2 regions of the Roseovarius pelagicus genome follow, and region 2 is predicted to be linked to the other one. Evidence: riboswitches for the same ligand, from Rfam matches in the RefSeq annotation. Region 2 holds a riboswitch; the other holds the start of a gene.
What was found. A riboswitch is a leader RNA that binds a small molecule or an ion and turns the genes downstream of it on or off. The one in region 2 is predicted to bind cobalamin.

Region 1 (9,447 bases), 1.3 Mb from region 2:
ATTGCTATGGAGGGCGACGACGGGCGGGCGACTGTCTATGCGGGCGGGTGGAGCGACTACCGCGCGCAGCGGTCCGCCGACAAGGCACCCGAATCCGCGAAAAATACAGCGAAGTCAAAGCCAAAGCCTGCGATTGAGGCGCCACGCAATGCCCCGAAGTTAAGCTTTACCGAAAAGCACCGCCTAGAGGCATTGCCAAGTGAAATGACGCGGCTGGAGGCGGAGATTGGTAAGCTGGAAGGGCTGCTGGCCGATGCAGAGCTGTTTACCCGCGAGCCAGTGAAATTTCGCAAAGCGACAGAGGCTCTGACCACCCGGCAAGAGGCGCTGAGTGCGGCGGAAGAGGAATGGCTGGAACTGGCGGAAAAGGCCGAAAACGGGACGTAGGTATTACGTAGGTATTACGTCGGTATCGTATCGGTGCGAAATCTTCGGACGGTCTGTGTCGCACAGGTCGCGGCGGGGGATGCACCCTGTGGCGCATCCCCCAAAATCTGTGATCAGAGCAGCGCCTTGACCTTGGCGGCCACGGCCTCGGCGGTGATGCCGAACTTCTCGAACAACGTTTCGGCAGGTGCAGATGCGCCGAAGCTGTCCATGCCGACAAAATCGGCCTTGTTCGATTTACCGCGCTCGCCAAACAGCCACTTGTCCCAGCCCTGACGCGCGGCGGCCTCAATGCCGACGCGCACGGGACCACCGGGCAGCACCCGGCGGCGCACGGCCTCGTCTTGTGCCTCGAACAGTTCCCAGCAGGGCATGGAAACGACACGCGTGCCGATACCGTCCGCTTGCAGCAGATCGCGTGCCTTCATGGCGATTTCCACCTCAGAGCCGGTGGCCATCAGGATCGCCTGACGCTTGCCGTCGGCGTCGGCCAGAACATAGGCCCCTTGCGCGGTCATGTTCTTTGTCTTGTGCTCGGTCCGCAGGGTCGGCAGTCCCTGACGGGTCAGAGACAGAACCGATGGTGTGGATTTGCTGGTCAGAGCCAGCTCCCATGCTTCGGCAGTCTCGACCGTGTCGCAGGGACGGAACACCCATGTGTTGGGGGTGGCGCGGCTGATTGCCAGATGCTCGATTGGTTGGTGCGTCGGGCCATCCTCGCCCAGACCGATGCTGTCATGGGTCATCACGAACACGGTGGGCACTTTCATCAGCGCGGCCAGACGCATCGCCGGGCGCGCGTAATCGGTAAAGCACATGAACGTGCCGCCATAGGGGCGGATGCCGCCATGCAAGGCCATACCGTTCATCGCGGACGCCATGCCATGCTCGCGAATGCCCCAATAGATATAGCGACCCTTGCGGTTGTCCGTATCGAACACGCCCAGATCACCGGTCTTGGTGTTGTTCGATCCTGTCAGATCGGCGGAGCCGCCGATGGTTTCGGGCATGATCGGATTGATGACTTCCAGCACCAGTTCACTGGATTTGCGGGTCGCCACCTTGGGGGCTTCTTCGCTGATCTGCTTTTTCAGCGCCTTGATGCGCGCTGACAGCGTTTTGGGCGCTTCCAGAGCAAAGACACGGGCGAATTCAGCCTGACGGCGGCTTGATGCTTCGGCCAGACGCGCCTCCCATGCGGTGCGGTCAGACGCCCCGCGGCTGCCGATCGCCTCCCACGCGGATTTGATATCGGCGGGTACTTCGAACGGGCCGGTGGTCCAGCCATATGCGGCCTTGGCGGCGGCGTTTTGTTCGTCATTGGTCAGCGCGCCATGGCCTTTGGACGTGTCCTGTGCGGCGTGACCGAGGGCGATATGCGTTTTGCACGCGATCATTGACGGCTTGGACGACGATTTTGCCTTGGTGATGGCGGCGTCGATTTCATCGGGGTTGTGGCCGTCGATCTCGATCACCTGCCACCCGGCAGAGCGGAAGCGTTTGACCTGATCTGTCCGGTCGCTGAGTTCCACAGTGCCGTCGATGGTGATGTTGTTGTTGTCCCAAAAGGCAATCAGCTTACCCAGTTTGTGACGCCCGGCGAGCGTGATCGCCTCTTGGCTGATGCCTTCCATCAGGCACCCGTCGCCTGCGATCACATAGGTGTGGTGATCCATCAGCTTGCGGCCATAACGGGCGCGTAGGATTTCCTCGGCCATGGCGAACCCGACGGCGTTGGTAATGCCCTGACCCAGCGGGCCGGTGGTGGTTTCAATCGCGTCGGCGAGAAAATTCTCTGGGTGGCCTGCGGTGCGGGCGCCCCATTGGCGGAAATTCTTGATCTCGCTCAGCGGGAACTGTTCATCGCCGACGAGGTGCAGCAGCGAATATAGCAACATGGAGCCGTGGCCCGCGCTGAGGATGAACCGATCGCGGTCGGGCCAGTTGGGAGCAGAGGCGTCGAATTTCAGGTGCTTCTCAAAGAGCACGGTTGCCACATCGGCCATGCCCATCGGCATGCCGGAGTGACCGGAGTTGGCCGCGTTCACGGCATCGAGCGTCAACGCGCGAATGGCGGTCGCCTTGGACCAGTGATCGGGGTTGGCGGTACGCAGGGCGGCGATATCCACGGTGGCTCTTCCTTTGAATGGCAACATCAATGGGCTGAATACCAGCTAAGAGGCAAAGATCAAGCGCCCGGAACGCGACGTATGGCGCGCAGGACAGCAAGGGGGAGCATTTTTCTCAATCCTTGGGTAGACTTGCTGCCAATGAGGTGTTTGGGCGATTCTGCCGCACGCCGAAAAACGAAGTGAGGATCTGAGGAGATGAGCGACATAGACGCCATGCAGGGCCGTATCATGGCCGCGCTGGACCGTATCGGTCAGGGGTTGGACACGTTGAGCGCCGATAGCGGCGCGGATGGCAGCGCAGAGACTGAAAAACTGCGTCGGGAACTGGAAGATGAGAAACTGGCCAATGCGCAACTCGAAGAGCGGGTGAAGACGCTGAAGGCGCGGCTGCAAGAGGCGGAAGAGGCCGCCGAGCAGGCGGCTGCGGTTGCGGATAGCAGTGCTGAAGAAGCGCATTCCGAGGCACTGCGCAAGCTGGACGCCGATTTACAGTCATTGCGTCATGCCAACCAGCAGCTACGCGACAACAATGCGGCATTGCGCGAGGCCAATGCCACCGGCGTGGTCGAGCCGCACCTGATCAACAAGGCGATGATGGCCGAATTGGAAGGGTTGCGTGCGGTACGCGCATCTGACCGGACCGAGGTGGATGCGGTTCTGGCCGAACTGGACAAGGTCGTGCGCGCGGCGGGGCAAGAGGCCGCTGCGGCGACCGACGACGACACGACAGCCCAGCCCGCTGATCAGGAGGATGAATGATGCCCGAGATTGATATCGAGATCGGCGGACGGACATTTCAGGTCGCATGTCAGCAGGGCGAGGAACATTACCTGCAAGCCGCAGCCAAGATGCTGGATGATGAGGCCGCGGTTCTGGCGGCACAGATTGGGCGCATACCCGAGGCGCGTATGCTGCTGATGGCGGGGTTGATGCTGGCCGACAAGACGGCGGGCATGCAGGACAAGCTGCGTGAAGCCGAGGATGCGATGGCCGAAAAAGAGGCAGAACTGGCGCAGTTGCGGGATGCGCCCGCGCCTGAGCCCGAACGTATCGAGGTGCCGGTGGTGCCAACGGCGGTGACCGATACACTGGCAGAGATTGCTGCCCGTGCCGAGGCTTTGGCCGAGACGGTCGATGGTAAGGCGGCAGGTTAAAACTGACCGACAAACCATTGAAGTGAAATCAGAAAAGGGCCGGCGGTGGGGCCGACCCTTTTCCTTTGTTTCTGGTCTGTAAGGTTACTGACCAAATTGACCGGGGTTTTCAATCCGCTCAATCTCGGCCATTTCGTCGGCTGTCATGCCGATCATGTAGCGTGGGCCGTCCACATCATCGACAATGGTGATGTCGCTGACGGGGAAATACATGAAGCTTTCATCGCTTTCATCGACTGGATCGACCACAACACCTTGAATGGTGCCAGCATTGGTCATCCATACGTCTTCGACGTCGCCAATTTTGACAAAGGCGTTACGATCAAGACCTTCGACGCTGAGATTGCCGGCGCCCTGATTGGTGGTGAAAACATCGCTGCCGATCAGCGTGGCAACGCCGTAGGTGGCCGCGTCCGGGCTAAGTGGGCCGTCTTGGCCGACCTCTGAACCGAGCTGTTCCAGCTGGGTCGTGGCGGTGTTGTCTGCGAGGACCGGAGTGGCGAAAAGAGCCAGTGCGGCGACCGTGGTTGTAAAGCGTTTCATCAGATTTCCTCCTTGGGGTTTCCGAAGTCGTTTCGATTATGCAGCCACAACGTCGCTACCCCTGTTGTTGGTTCCCATGACAGATGGCGATTGTGGGCGAAACCCTGTGGAAAGACCCAGTATGATGCTACGGCATACATTAGTTATGTGGTAGAAGTATTATAAAAATCAGTATCTTATATGGTTTCCTTAACAAATTCGTGATCTGAGCATATTTATATTCAAATAGGCCCGCGACGTAACGGCAAGCGGTGGCGCGATGCAGCGTTTACACGAGAAATACCGGCGCAAGCGGTGTTAAAAACACAAGAACATAGGCTGAACATCTCTTTATTTCACTGCATTGGCGCGCTAGGGTCTGCGCCATGAGCAGTTATGACGAATCCGACGCCTTTGAAGGCGCATCGCTGGCCGCGCGGGCAATGGCCGCCCGTGGCGCGCCATATTTGGACGAACTGAACCCGGCGCAGCGGGCCGCGGTCGAGGCGCTGGATGGTCCGGTCCTGATGCTGGCGGGGGCCGGCACCGGCAAGACCAAGGCGCTGACCGCACGGATCGTGCATCTGCTGAACACCGGGCGGGCGCGCCCGAACGAGATCCTGTCGGTTACGTTCACCAACAAGGCCGCGCGCGAGATGAAAGATCGCGTTGGCCGCCTGTTGGGGCAGAGCATCGAGGGGATGCCGTGGCTGGGCACCTTTCATTCGATTTGTGTCAAGCTGCTGCGCCGCCACGCCGAACTGGTCGGGCTGAAGTCGAATTTTACCATTCTGGACACCGACGATCAAGTTCGGCTGATGAAGCAGTTGATTCAGGCTGCGGGTATTGATGACAAGCGGTGGCCCGCACGCATGCTGGCCGGCATTATCGACAATTGGAAGAACCGGGCATGGACGCCCGCGAACCTGCCCGCGTCCGAGGCCGGGGCCTATGACGGCAAGGGGCCGCAGTTATACGCGCTCTATCAGGCGCGGTTGAAGGAACTGAACGCAGTGGATTTCGGTGATCTGCTGCTGCATGTGGTCACGATTTTTCAGACACATGACGATGTTTTGCAGCAGTATCAGCGGTGGTTCCGCTATATTCTGGTGGACGAGTATCAGGATACCAACGTGGCGCAGTACCTGTGGCTGCGGCTATTGGCCGGAGCGCACAAGAATATCTGCTGTGTCGGAGATGACGATCAGTCGATCTATGGCTGGCGTGGTGCAGAAGTAGGCAATATCCTGCGGTTTGAAAAGGATTTTCCCGGCGCACATGTGGTCAGGCTGGAGCAGAATTACCGCTCGACCCCGCATATTCTGGCCGCTGCCTCTGGCGTGATCGCGGGCAACAAGGGGCGATTGGGCAAGGAGTTGTGGACCGAGGCCGAGGAGGGCGAGAAGGTACGCCTGATCGGCCATTGGGACGGCGAGGAAGAGGCCCGCTGGATCGGCGAAGAAATCGAGGCGATGCAGGGCGGCACGCGTGGGATGCGTCCCATCCGCCGGGATGAGGTGGCGATCTTGGTACGCGCGTCCCACCAGATGCGCGCGTTCGAGGATCGGTTTCTGACCATCGGATTACCTTATCGGGTGATCGGCGGACCGCGCTTTTATGAGCGGATGGAGATTCGCGACGCGATGGCCTATTTCCGCGTTGTGACCAGCCCGAGCGATGATCTGGCATTCGAGCGGATCGTGAACACGCCCAAACGCGGGCTGGGTGACAAAGCGCAACAAACCATCCAGCGGATTGCCCGCGCCAATGGTGTGCCGCTGGTCCAGGGCGCGGCACTGGCGGTCGAGCAGGGCGAGATCAAGGGTAAGGGTGGCACCGAGTTGGCGCGTCTGCTGGACGGTCTGACGCGCTGGGGCCGGTTGATCGGGGATGCTAGTGTCAGCCATGTCGAGTTGGCCGAGATGATCCTAGATGAGAGCGGCTATACCGGCATGTGGCAAAACGACAAGACGCCCGAGGCGCCCGGTCGGCTGGAGAACCTCAAGGAATTGGTCAAGGCGCTGGAGCAGTTCGAGAACCTGCAAGGGTTTCTGGAGCATGTCAGTCTGATCATGGACAACGAAAGCGATGATACTGAGGAAAAAGTCAGCATCATGACGCTGCACGCGGCCAAGGGGCTGGAATTTCCCGCCGTGTTTCTGCCGGGCTGGGAGGATGGGCTGTTTCCGTCGCAGCGGTCTATGGACGAGAGCGGCCAAGTGGGCGTCGAGGAAGAACGGCGGCTGGCCTATGTCGGTATCACGCGGGCCGAAGAAGTCTGTACCATCTCATTTGCGGGCAACCGGCGGGTGTTCGGCCAATGGCAGTCCGCGTTGCCGTCGCGTTTCATCGATGAGTTGCCTGAGGCACATGTGGAGGTGCTGACGCCTCCGGGCCTCTATGGTGGTGGCTATGGCGCGGCGGGGATGGGGGGCGTGCAGAGCAGCATTGATGCGCGGGTCGCCGAGGCCAACGTTTACAATTCCCCCGGCTGGAAACGCCTGCAGGCGCGCGCCGGGCAGCGGCCTGTGGCGCAACCCGGCGAGGCGCGCAATACCGTGATCGACATGAAGGCGGTCAGTTCCCACAGCGTCGGCGAGCGCGTGTTTCATCAGAAATTCGGTTATGGCGCGATCATCGGGATCGAAGGCGACAAGCTGGAAATCGACTTTGAAAAGGCGGGTACCAAGAAAGTCGTGGCCCGGTTTATTTCTGCGGCGGATGATATCCCGTTTTAAATGGGATCAGCCGAGAAACCGCATCGCCTGCGTAATTCACCCCCAACCTGCCGCAAACAAGGTTTGCGCAACCTCGTACCGCTGCTACCATGTCATTTCCAAGGTGCCGCAGAATACGCGGAGAATTGGGAAGCCGGTGCAAGTCCGGCGCTGCCCCCGCAACGGTAAGGGAGGGTGATCGGGCGATATGCCACTGGGCCATCTGCGGTCTGGGAAGGTGCCATGATCACTTGGGTCCGCAAGACCCACCGACCAAGCCCGGAAACCAGCCTGGCCAGGGAATCCCTGGAACGTGACGTCGAATCGCGAGGGGCGATATGGGCGGTGATCGTGCCCGGGACATCGTGCCGGTTCGGTGCATCTCTCTCGTTATCCCTTGCCCTGATTGGCCCGGGGTGTGGCCACGGAGAAGAGAATATGAGTGTAACAGAGATCATCGCTGGGCTGGAACAGAATGGGGCGACCGGTGACGCGGCTATGGTTGCCGCGCGTCTGGGGTTTCTTGAATGGGCGTTTGCGGGCGCGCGGCCTGCAACCCCGGACGCGGCGCGTGCGGCCCTGAGCGAGCGTGCGGTACAACGCGCCGAGAGCGCGGCGGCGCAGGCCTTTGTGGCATATCTGCAAGACGCGACGCGCCCGATCACGGGCTCAGTGCGTCCGGGGGGCAAGCGGCGACGCCGCGCGCGGCCACATTGATGGCGCCGCTGACAGAACGGGACAAGATGCAGGCTGGCGATTGGTATCGGTGCCTTGACCCCGACCTGTTGGCGATGCAGGCGCGCGCCCGCGATGCCTGCCACCAGCACAGCACCACCGCACCCGACACGCGCGGGCCCATCGGCGCGACATTGCGCGCGCTGATGGCGCAGGTCGGCGAGGGGACCTTTGTCGAGGCGCCGTTTCATTGTGCATATGGGATCAACATTCATCTGGGGCGCGATGTCTATCTGAACGCAGGTTGCACCATTCTGGATACGGCACCGGTGCATATCGGCGATCGTTGCATGCTGGGGCCGCAGGTGCAGATTTATTGCCCCGAGCATCACCACGATCCTGTTCAGCGCCGGGCGGGGCTGGAACGTGCGCATCCCGTGACGCTGGGCGCGGATGTCTGGATCGGCGGCGGTGCGACCCTACTGGGTGGGGTGACGATTGGGGCTGGTGCGATTGTCGGCGCGGGCAGTGTGGTGACCCGCGACGTGCCGCAGGGGGCCACGGTGATGGGCAATCCGGCGCGCCAGCGCGGCTGAGGTTTCCACGACCCGCGCGGTCCCTTAGGATGGTTGTATCGCATCGCACCTGACAGGAGCATACTATGGCCGATCTTGAGACCCGTATCGCGCAAGGCAGGGGCGACATGCCTGCCGATCTGGTGCTGCGCGGCGGGCGGATGTTCGATCTGGTGACCGGCGAGATGCTGACTGGTGATGTGGCGATCTGCGGCGATCAGGTGGTGGGTATCTGCGATACTTATGACGGACGAGAGGTGATCGACGTTTCCGGCCTGACGCTGGTGCCGGGATTCATCGACACGCATCTGCATATCGAGAGCAGCCTTGTCACACCTTTCGAGTTCGACCGCTGCGTGGCGCCGCACGGGGTAACAACAGCGATCTGCGACCCACACGAGATTGCCAATGTGATCGGCCCGGACGGCATCCGCTGGTTTCAGGCAGCAAGCGAGCGCACGGTGATGGATATTCGGGTGCAGCTCAGTTCCTGTGTGCCATCGACCGAGATGGAAACCGCAGGCGCGCGGATCGACGCGGCGGATCTGGCACCACTGATGGGTCATGCGTCGGGCATCGGGCTGGCGGAGTTTATGAATTATCCCGGTGTGATCCATCGCGATCCGGGCGCGATGGCCAAGCTGGCGCTGTTCGCGGGCGGGCATGTTGACGGGCATTGCCCGCAACTGACAGGGCGGGACCTGAACGCCTATATCGCGGCGGGCATCCGTACCGAGCATGAGGCGACCACAGCCGAGGAGGCGCTGGAAAAGCTTCGCAAGGGGATGCGGGTGCTGATCCGCGAGGGATCGGTGTCCAAGGACCTGAATGCCTTGCAGCCGCTGCTGAACGAGCGCACTGCGCCTTACATGTGTCTGTGTACCGATGATCGAAACCCGTTGGACATCGCGGAGCAAGGGCATCTGGATTACATGATCCGCACGCTGATTTCGCTGGGCACGTCGCCCTTGGCCGCCTATCGCGCGGCGTCCTTGTCGGCGGCAGAGGCATTCGGGCTGAAGGATCGTGGCATGATCGCCCCGGGTCAGCGCGCTGATATCGTCGCGGTCGGCAGTCTAGAGGCGTGCGATGTGCAAGCGGTGTTTTGCGCCGGGCAGCGGGTCGACGCGCGCGCCTTTGATGCGCGCGGGACGTTGGAGCCTATCGGGCGGAATTCAGTCAAAGCCCCACGGCTGGAGGCAGCGCATTTCCGGGCCAAGGCCAACCGCGAGGACACCGATGTGATCGGTATTGTCGAGGGCAGGATCATCACGGAGCATCTAAA
Region 2 (9,447 bases):
TGGCCTGCGCGCCATAGTGGTGCCGTAGCCAGAAATAGAACGCCAGATAGTGATGCGGCGGCACAAGGTCGGGCGAATGATAGGTGTCGGTGGGGTCAATATTGTACCCGCGCGCGGGTTGAATGCCGACGACGGCATTGCCGTAGCGCAGGATCGACAATTTGAACCCTGCCTCGGCGTCTTTGGCCAAGGGGGTGGTATCGTAAAAGGGGTCGTCTTCGGGTGCCCCCCATCTGTCAGCGATCTGTTCCTTGAGTGCCCATGGCAGAGCATCGAAATGGGCGTGATAAACGTCGAGCGGCAGGGTTTCGCCGCCTGCCTTTTCACGCCGGTCGGTCAACCAGTTGGTTGGGCCTGACATAACGGCCTGCATCAGACTGTCGCTGTCCGTCGGCGCATTTTCGATCCGGTAGCCGGCTTGATGCAGCAGATCCAGCGTGTGGACCGTCGCGGCCGGCGTATCCAGCCCGACCCCGTTGGCCAGACGTCCGTCTTTGTTGGGATAGTTCGCAAGGACCAGCGCCACTTTGCGTTCGGCCTCCGGGGTGGTGCGCAGGCGTGCCCAGTTGGCAGTAAGCGCGGCGACAAAGGCCACGCGGTCGCCCTGCGCGCGGTAGGTGGCGATCGGACATTCGGTGGCTTCGTCATAGAATGCCTCACCCTTGAAGCTGACCGCGCGGCTCAGGATGCGGCCATCGACCTCGGGCAGAGCCACGTTCATCGCGATATCGCGCGCCGATAGCCCGGTCAGGCCGGTTTCCCATGCTTCTTCGGAAGAGCCGGACAATACGACCTGAAACACCGGTGCGGCGTTGGCGGTGGGCATCGTCAGCGGATTTTGCGGGCTGTCGTCGCCATCATGCGGTGACCCGACAGCAAAAGCGGTACAGTTGAGGATCACGGCGGGTGATACGGCGGCAAAGAGATGATCCAGCGTGGCGACGGATACTGGGTCCTTCAGCGACGCCACGAAGATGGGCAGCGGGTTCAGCCCTTCGCGCAAGAGCGACTTGACCAGCCGGTTGATCGGGTTCAGCCCCGCGCCCTGTACCAGTGCGCGGTAGAAAACCAGCGGAACGACTGGCGCGCCGTCCGTCCAAGCCGCCTGGGCCGCAGCCAGATCCGACAGGCCCGCACCGGGCCAGTAGACACCGGCGCGCAGCAGTGGTGCGGGTGCGGCGGGGGCTTCGCCGCCCTCCAGCATCATGCGAGCGTAGCTCAGAAAATTCTGCGAATTTTCTGGTCCGCCCTCGACCAGATAGGACCAGAGTGCATCATAATCCGTATCCGAGACCGTTGACAGATTGCGCAGCTCGCCGTCGGGCTTGTCATCGCCGGGCAGCAGAGCCAGCGGCACACCGGCCTCGCGCAGGCGGGCCGCGTATTGTTCTGTGCCATAGCGCCAATAGCCGGTGCCGCCCAACACGCGGGCAATCACCAGACGGGATTTGGCGGCGCAATCGTCGATGTGCAAATCGACGGACATGGGATGTTGCAGATATGCGAGGTTGGCCAACCGCAAACCCGGAGCCGCGTCCATCTCTGCGCGGGCGGTGCTGAGGGCGGCCAACTCGGTATCGGCGGCTGAGATCACCACCAGATCGGCAGGTGTCTGACCCAGATCAACGGGCTCTTTGCCGTCGTCGATGGCACCGGGCGTGGCAGCGAGCAAGTGCATCAGTCGATCTGCTTTTGCATGAAATAGGATGTGCTGTTGGGGATATAGTCGCCAAAACGGTCACATTCGGTAAAGCCATGACGCTCATACAGGCGGATGGCGGCGGGCAGTTCGCGCGCTGTCTCCAGTTTCAGCGCCGACAGCTTCGCCGTGCGGGCGTGATCTTCAATCGCGCGCATCAGCGCCGCGCCGACCCCCTTGCCGCGCGCGGCGGGGCTGGTGAACATGGATTTCACCTCGCCGTAGTCGCCTTTGTCCACCACGGCGGCGGTGCCGAGCACTGCATCGCCCTCGCGCGCGACGATAAAGTGAACCTCGGGCGCACAGAGCGCATCAAACCCGAGGAAATAGTTTTCCTCAGGCTCAAACAACGTGGTCATCAGGTCATGGCTCTGCTCCAGCAGGGCACGGGGGCCATCGTCCAGCGGGTGGGCAGGTTCGACGATCAGCATCGGATCAGGCGCACAATGCGGTTTCAATCGCGGCGCGATCCAGCCCCGACTGACCGATCACCACCAGCCGGGTCTGGCGCGGTGCCGTGCCGAACGGTTGGTCGAAATAGGTATCGACGCGCGGGCCGACCGCTTGCAGGGTCAGGCGCATCGGTTTGCCTTCTACGGCGGCAAATCCCTTGAGACGCAAAATGTCATGGGCGCGGATCACATCCGCGACTTGCGCGGCAAAGGCAGCCGGGTCGGAGATCTCGGGGCGGGTGACGACAAAGCTTTCGAATTCATCATGGCCATGTGTGTGTTCGTGGTCGTGATGATGATCCTCATCGTCGTGATGATCGTCGTCGTCATGGTGGTGATGGTGGTGTACCTCGTGGCGCGCGTCCAGATCACCCTCGGCGCCGATTCCCTGCCCCAGCAGCACATCGACGGGCAACGCGCCCATCGTGGATTTGACCACCTGCACGCCCTTGCGGCTTTCGCCCTTAAGCCGCGCAACCAGCGCATCAGCCTCATCCGCGCCCAGCAGGTCGGATTTGTTGACCACGATCATGTCGGCACAGGCGATCTGATCCTCGAACAGCTCTGACAGGGGCGTTTCATGGTCCAGGTTCTCGTCCAGCTTGCGCTGTGCGTCGACGGCGGCGACGTTATGGGCAAAGCGACCTTCGCTCACCGCCTTGCCGTCGACCACGGTGACGACGCCATCGACCGTCACGCGGGTCGAAATCTCGGGCCAGTTAAAGGCGCGCACCAACGGCTGCGGCAGCGCCAGCCCCGACGTCTCGATCACGATATGATCAGGGGCGTTCTCTCGGTCCAGCAGCTTTTGCATCGTTGGGATAAAATCATCCGCCACGGTGCAGCAGATGCAGCCGTTGCTCAACTCCATCACATCATCCTCGCTGCAAGTTTCGTCGCCGCAGCCTTTCAGGATATCCCCATCAACGCCGAGATCGCCAAACTCGTTGATAATGAGCGCGATGCGGCGGCCCTTGGCATTTTCCAGCATGTGTCGGATCAGCGTGGTTTTGCCCGCACCAAGAAAACCGGTGACGACTGTGGCGGGAATTTTGGCTTGCATGGGGTGGCTCCTCAGAGGGGCTTGCGTGGGTTTTGGGGATCGCCTAGGCCATACCCCAAAGGAGAGGCGGCAATGACGCACCAGATCGTGATCTGTTCTACGTGCGACGGAGCGGATGGCAAGGGGTTTGCAGGGGCCGTGCGCCGTGCATTGGCGACGGCAGAGTTGGTATATGACGTGCGCGATTGGGAGTGCATGTCGAATTGCGCCCGCCCGCTTAGCGTTGCGTTCAAAGCTCCGGCCAAGGCGACATATCTGTTTGGTGATGTCGCGCCTGCTACTGATCTGGCCGATCTCGTCGCCTTTGCTCGCATGTACGCCACCAGCGCCGATGGCTGGATCGAGGATGCGCGCGGGGCAGGGCGGTTGCGCCATTGCCTGATCGGCCGGGTGCCTGCCTGAACGGTCATTCGATGGTGATCGTGGTTTCGGCAGTCAAAGCTACGCCATCTACCGCAAGCTGCCCGTGATTGTTGGCATTCAGCGTGACGCGAATCTCATGTGTGCCCTTGGGCAATGCCTGTAGGTGGACGTAGGGGCTATAGGCGCGTGGTTGTTTTACACCGTCCACATAGACATGGGCGTGTCCCTGACCCGGCACATGGCCGCCATTCACGTTTTGCGGCGCAAAGACGAAGTTGCTGACCATGATATGCAGATTGCGGCTTTGCGGACCGTCGGGCAGCACATGTAGCATCAGGTCGGGCACCGGCGCTTCGGCCTCGACCAACTGGCCATGCATCGCGTGGTCAGCATCCATGTCGCCCGTCCCGTCGCCGTGGTCATGGGCGTTATGGTCATGCGCGGCGTCCGTGCCATGCGCGTGCCCTGTCAGCTCCGCACCCGACGTGGCGGCCAGAAGAAACCCGAACCCGGCACCGAAAAAGAGGCCGATGATCAGAAACATGAAGGTCTTGGGCATGGCTGCCTCCCTCAAAGTTCATGTCCCGGCAGCCTGGCCGCCGGGACACTAATTGCTCAGGCGTTCGCGTTCTCGCGCTGCCAGAAGTACCCGCAGAGGCCCCCCAGCGCCACCCATGTGGCAAAGCCGAAGCCAAGCGCGCGTGACGCAAAGAGTGCGGCGATCTCGGGAGGAACCGGCCCGGTAAAGCTGTCGGGATGCGGTGCGCCGATCAGATGCGGTGCGACAAGCAGCGCGATCGCAGCGCCCCACGCAAGGGCGGAACGTCCGAATGCAATGAGCGCCAGCGCAACGCCGGTTGCCGCCACTGTGCCCCACCACCAGATTTGACGAACGAACACATCCGCTGCGGCCACGCCCGGCACTTCGGGGGGCAATGAGAAGGCCGGCGCAAAATGCCATGTGACAAAGCCCGCGATACCCCAGATCAGACCAGTGCGCGTGTTGATCACTGCGCCACGCTCTGCCGCAAGGCTCATCACGGCGACCAGAATGAACGCATAGCCCACATAGGTCAGCGCCATGAACAACACAGACAGCCCGTTGCGCATGACGTCAAAACCACCAAGGTCTGGATGCGCGCTGACGGCATCAGCACCAAAATGCACCAGATCGCCGCCCTCGTAGAGTTCGGCATGTAGCAGCACAGGCTGCACGAATACAATCTGCACGAGGGCGGCAATCAGCCCAGCACAGAAACCAGCGAACAATGCGCTGGTTACAATCTTGGAAAACATAGTTTCAATAGTCCCATTAGCTGGCAGTAACGGCTGATCGGCAGCAAAATTGCTGCACGGATTTCAGACGTTATCTGCACACAGCATTCGATCTGTCGTCAGATAGAATGCGGATCTCTGTCAGTGGCAGGGGAAGCCGGTGGCGTGGCGCACATCATGGGCTGCGTCATGCAGGGCAGATGCCTGAACGTGACCAGCGATTGTGATGATGCCAAGCCCAAGACCCAGCGCCATGATCGCGGGCAGGACAGTGGATTTTGCGGCGGATTGAACCAGTGCAGTCATATTGTCGTCTCCTTCTCGCCTCTCACCCGAGGCGCGTTTGAACCAAGCTAGGGCTGGTGTCCTGGCTTGCGGGTCATCACCTGACTGCCGCCTTCCCAAACCCCCGAGTGGGGTTCAGTGGCATATGGCAGGGGCTCACCGCTGACAGTCGCGGGGGCGGCTGAAGACTGGGCGCCCTGCATGGGTCCACCGTCACTTCATTCCCAATTCATCCCCGGACGCTTTGCGTCTTTGGGGAACCTTAGCTCCTCTGGTATGACCCGCCCCCGCGAATGCGTCAAGGACGATTCCGACACGGCGCGGGTGTGGAGCGACCCTGATCAGCGCGCGTAGCGGTCCGCCGTCAGTCCGTCGAAGGAGATTTCGGGCGTGCGGCCCAGCACCACGTCAGCCACGGCCCGGCCCGACCCGCAGGCCATCGTCCAGCCCAGTGTGCCATGGCCAGTATTCAGGAACAGGTTGCTGTATTTTGACGGACCCAGCACTGGTGTGCCATCGGGTGTCATCGGACGCAGGCCGGTCCAGCCTTCCGCGCGCGAGATGTCGCCGCCGCGTGGAAACAGATCGCTGATCACATGCTTGACGGTGTCGGTTGCGTGCGGGCCCAGACGGTTGGAAAATCCTGCAATCTCTGCTGTGCCGGCGACACGGATGCGGTCGCCCAGCCGGGTGATCGCGACCTTGTGGGTCTCGTCCATGATTGTCGATTGTGGCGCATATTGATCCTCGGTCACGGGCAGCGTCACGGAATATCCCTTGACCGGATAGACCGGCAGCTTGACCCCGATCGGGTTCAACACGCGCGGGCCATAACTGCCCAACGCACAAACATAGGCGTCGCCGGTAATCCGTCCGGCGATCTCGGTGTCGACGCCTGCTACCTGATCATTTTCGATGGCGATGGATCGGATCGACTGGCCGTATTGGAACTCGACGCCCATTTCGGCGCATTTCTCGGCCAGCGCGATGGTGAAAAGGCGGCAATCGCCGGTGCGATCTGCGGTCAGGCGCAACCCGCCCACGAATTTATCCTTCACTTCGGCCAGGGCCGGCTCAACGGCGATACAGCCATCCCGGTCCAGCACTTCGTATGGCGAATCGTATTCAGCCAGAATGTCCTGATCCGCCTTCGACCCCTTCAGTTGCTTCTTCGTGCGAAACAATTGCAGTGTACCCTGTTCGCGCCCCTCGTAATCGATGCCTGTCTCGGCAATCAGATCCGGCATTACATCGCGCGAATAGTTCGAGACGCGGACCATGCGCCCCTTGTTCAGGCGGTAGGCGTCCTCGTTGCAGTTGCGGACCATCTGCACGCACCATTTCCACATGGTCGGGCTGATCAATGGCCAGATAAAGAGCGGTCGCCGCTTCATAAACATCCACTTTACGGCCTTCATCGGAATGCCCGGCGCGGCCCAAGGCGATGTCATGCCATAGCTCAGCTCGCCCGCGTTGGCATAGCTGGTCTCCAACCCCGGCCCGGCCTGACGGTCGAGCACGACGACCTCGGCACCCTGCTTGGCCAGATAATACGCCGTTGTGACCCCAATGACGCCTGCGCCCATAACGATGATCTTCATCCGATGGCCTCCTGATTTGTTAATCTCAGCATGGGCGCTCCGTCGCGCAATCACAAGTGATCTGGGACGTTCCGCGCGAGGTACTGATATTTCCCGAATTTGGTCTATTCTCGCGACTGAAGACTGCGGCGATGCGTGTGGAACGGGATATGATGCGCAATATCTTGTGGATAAGTGCGGGCTTTGGGGTATATCCAGTGGTTTTGCGTTGACATGCCCTTTGAACGCTCGCCACATTGGGCGCCAATTCCGACGCGACATAAACACATCCAGCAAAGGACAGGCAGGCGATTTGCGCTTCTCTAAACTCAGACTGACCGGCTTCAAGAGCTTCGTTGATCCCACTGACCTGATTATCGCCGATGGGCGGACAGGCGTCGTGGGTCCGAACGGCTGTGGCAAATCGAATCTGCTGGAGGCATTGCGCTGGGTCATGGGCGAAAACCGCCCGACTGCAATGCGTGGCGGCGGGATGGAGGACGTGATCTTTGCCGGGGCGGCCTCGCGTCCGGCGCGCAACTTCGCCGAAGTCACGATACATATCGACAATGCCGACCGTCTTGCGCCTGCCGGGTTCAACGATTCCGATCATATCGAGATCACCCGGCGCATCACCCGCGACGTGGGCAGCGCCTATCAGGTCAATGGCAAGGATGTACGCGCGCGTGACGTGCAGATGCTCTTTGCCGATGCGTCCACCGGGGCACATTCCCCCGCGTTGGTCAGACAGGGTCAGATTTCCGAACTGATCAACGCCAAGCCAAAGGCCCGGCGACGCATCCTCGAAGAGGCAGCTGGCATTTCCGGTCTCTACCAGCGTCGGCATGAGGCCGAGCTGAAGCTGAAAGGTGCCGAGACTAACCTGACCCGCGTCGATGACGTGATCGAGCAACTGGCGGCGCAACTGGCACAACTGGGTCGGCAGGCGCGTCAGGCCGCCCGGTATCGTGCCATCGGCGAAGAACTGCGGCAGGCCGAGGGGTTGCTGCTGTACCGGCGCTGGAAAGAGGCGGACGAGGCGCTGGCGGCTGCACAAGCCGAACTGCGCGAACGCACGACCGCCACAGCCCGCGCCGAGGGGGCCGCGCGCGAGGCGTCCAAGGCGCGCACTGCTGCCGACGATGCGCTGCCCGCCCTGCGCGAAGAAGAGGCGATCGCCGCCGCCGTTCTGCAACGGCTGGAAGTGCAGCGTGGCGCGCTCGATGATCAGGAAAAAGCTGCCCGCACACGGATCGAAACACTTGGCTCGCGTATCGAGCAACTGGCCCGTGACATCGATCGCGAAAGCGGCCTGAACCGTGACGCGGGCGAGACCATAGAGCGGCTCGAATGGGAGGCGCGCGAACTGGCACGCGCCAGCGAAGGCCACGACCAGCGGCTAGAGGCCGCTGCCGCCGAGGCGCGCGATGCGGCCGGTGTCTTGCAGGATCGCGAGAGCGATCTCAGCACCTTGACCGAAGACGTGGCACGCCTCGCCGCGCGCCACCAGTCCGCACAGCGATTGCTATCGGACAGCCGCACCCTGCTGACCCGTAGCGAAGCAGAGGCCGAGCGCGCCCGCAGCGCCGCGGCAACCCAGCGCACAGCGTTGGAGCAGGCTGGCACCGACCACGCCGCCGCAGGGGCCGCCGAGGCCGCGGCAACACAAGCCGCGCAAGAAGCCGAAGCCGCCCTGATCGCCGCGGATGAAGCGCGCGCCGAAACCCAGTCGAGAGAGGCCGACGCACGCGCTGAACGTTCCGAGGCCGAGGGCGAAGTGAACGCGCTTAGCGCCGAAGTATCGGCATTGGCGCGGCTTGTGGATCGCGACACCGGCGATGGCGGTCAGATACTCGACCGTCTTCAGGTCGAGCCGGGGTTTGAAAAGGCGCTGGGCGCGGCATTGTCGGATGATCTGCGCGCGCCTGAGGTGGATGATAGCGGCCCGTCCGGCTGGGCGATTCTGCCCGGATACGTAGCACCGCAGGCATTGCCCGGCGGTGTGACGCCGCTGTCGCGCCACGTCACGGCCCCCGGCGTACTGGCCCGCAGAATGGGCCAGATTGGCCTGATCGAGGCCGAGGATGGCCCGCGCCTGCAGGCGGATCTGCTGCCCGGCCAGCGTCTGGTGTCACTGGCGGGGGATTTGTGGCGGTGGGACGGGTTCCGGGCGTGGGCCGAGGACGCACCGACCGCCGCTGCCCTCCGGCTGGAACAGCTCAACCGTCTGGAAGAGCTGAAACAACTCTTGGAACATGCCAGTGCCCGCGCGGATGGGGCCCGTGGTGCCCATGAACTGCTGGGCACGCAACTGGCCGAGCGAACGCAGGCGGACAAGGATGCGCGTAACGCGCGTCGTGCGGCCGATACGGCCGTAAACGAAGCCAACCGCGCGCTAAGCCGTGCCGAGGCTGACCGCAACCTCGCCGCATCGAAACTGGAATCGCTGGGACTGGCCGTGACCCGCCACGAAGAAGAGGCGATGGCCGCCCGCACGCAATTGAAAGAAGCCGAGAAAGGGCTGGCCGATCTGGGGGATCTGGACGCAGAGCGCGCGCGCGTCGAGGATATCAAGCTGACGGTCGAGGCCGCGCGCATCACCATGATGTCACGCCGCTCTGCCCATGACGAACTGCGCCGAGAGGGCGAGGCGCGTCTGCGCCGCACGCAAGAAGTGACCAAGGAAATCAGCGGTTGGCGCCATCGCCTTGAGACTGCTGAAAAACGCAG

Region 1: it holds a riboswitch for cobalamin, as region 2 does, so the genes downstream of both, N7U68_RS01495 (hypothetical protein) here and N7U68_RS07755 (CbtB domain-containing protein) in region 2, are expected to answer to the same signal.

Annotation. Positions count from the first base shown of each region.
Region 1 covers NZ_CP106738.1:74,311-83,757, forward strand. Annotated here, with positions in the region: gene N7U68_RS01465 (ABC-F family ATP-binding cassette domain-containing protein) at 1-387, shown strand, start outside; gene tkt (transketolase) at 501-2,516, opposite strand; gene N7U68_RS01475 (coiled-coil domain-containing protein) at 2,715-3,278, shown strand; gene N7U68_RS01480 (cell division protein ZapA) at 3,278-3,673, shown strand; gene N7U68_RS01485 (hypothetical protein) at 3,758-4,216, opposite strand; gene N7U68_RS01490 (ATP-dependent helicase) at 4,582-6,933, shown strand; cobalamin riboswitch at 7,018-7,221, shown strand; gene N7U68_RS01495 (hypothetical protein) at 7,351-7,629, shown strand; gene N7U68_RS01500 (sugar O-acetyltransferase) at 7,629-8,183, shown strand; gene ade (adenine deaminase) at 8,249-9,447, shown strand, end outside.
Region 2 covers NZ_CP106738.1:1,359,576-1,369,022, reverse strand. Annotated here, with positions in the region: gene cobN (cobaltochelatase subunit CobN) at 1-1,678, opposite strand, end outside; gene N7U68_RS07780 (GNAT family N-acetyltransferase) at 1,678-2,157, opposite strand; gene cobW (cobalamin biosynthesis protein CobW) at 2,135-3,214, opposite strand; gene N7U68_RS07770 (DUF1636 family protein) at 3,287-3,616, shown strand; gene N7U68_RS07765 (hypothetical protein) at 3,621-4,136, opposite strand; gene N7U68_RS07760 (CbtA family protein) at 4,193-4,873, opposite strand; gene N7U68_RS07755 (CbtB domain-containing protein) at 4,994-5,158, opposite strand; cobalamin riboswitch at 5,193-5,417, opposite strand; gene N7U68_RS07750 (D-amino acid dehydrogenase) at 5,479-6,738, opposite strand; gene smc (chromosome segregation protein SMC) at 7,031-9,447, shown strand, end outside.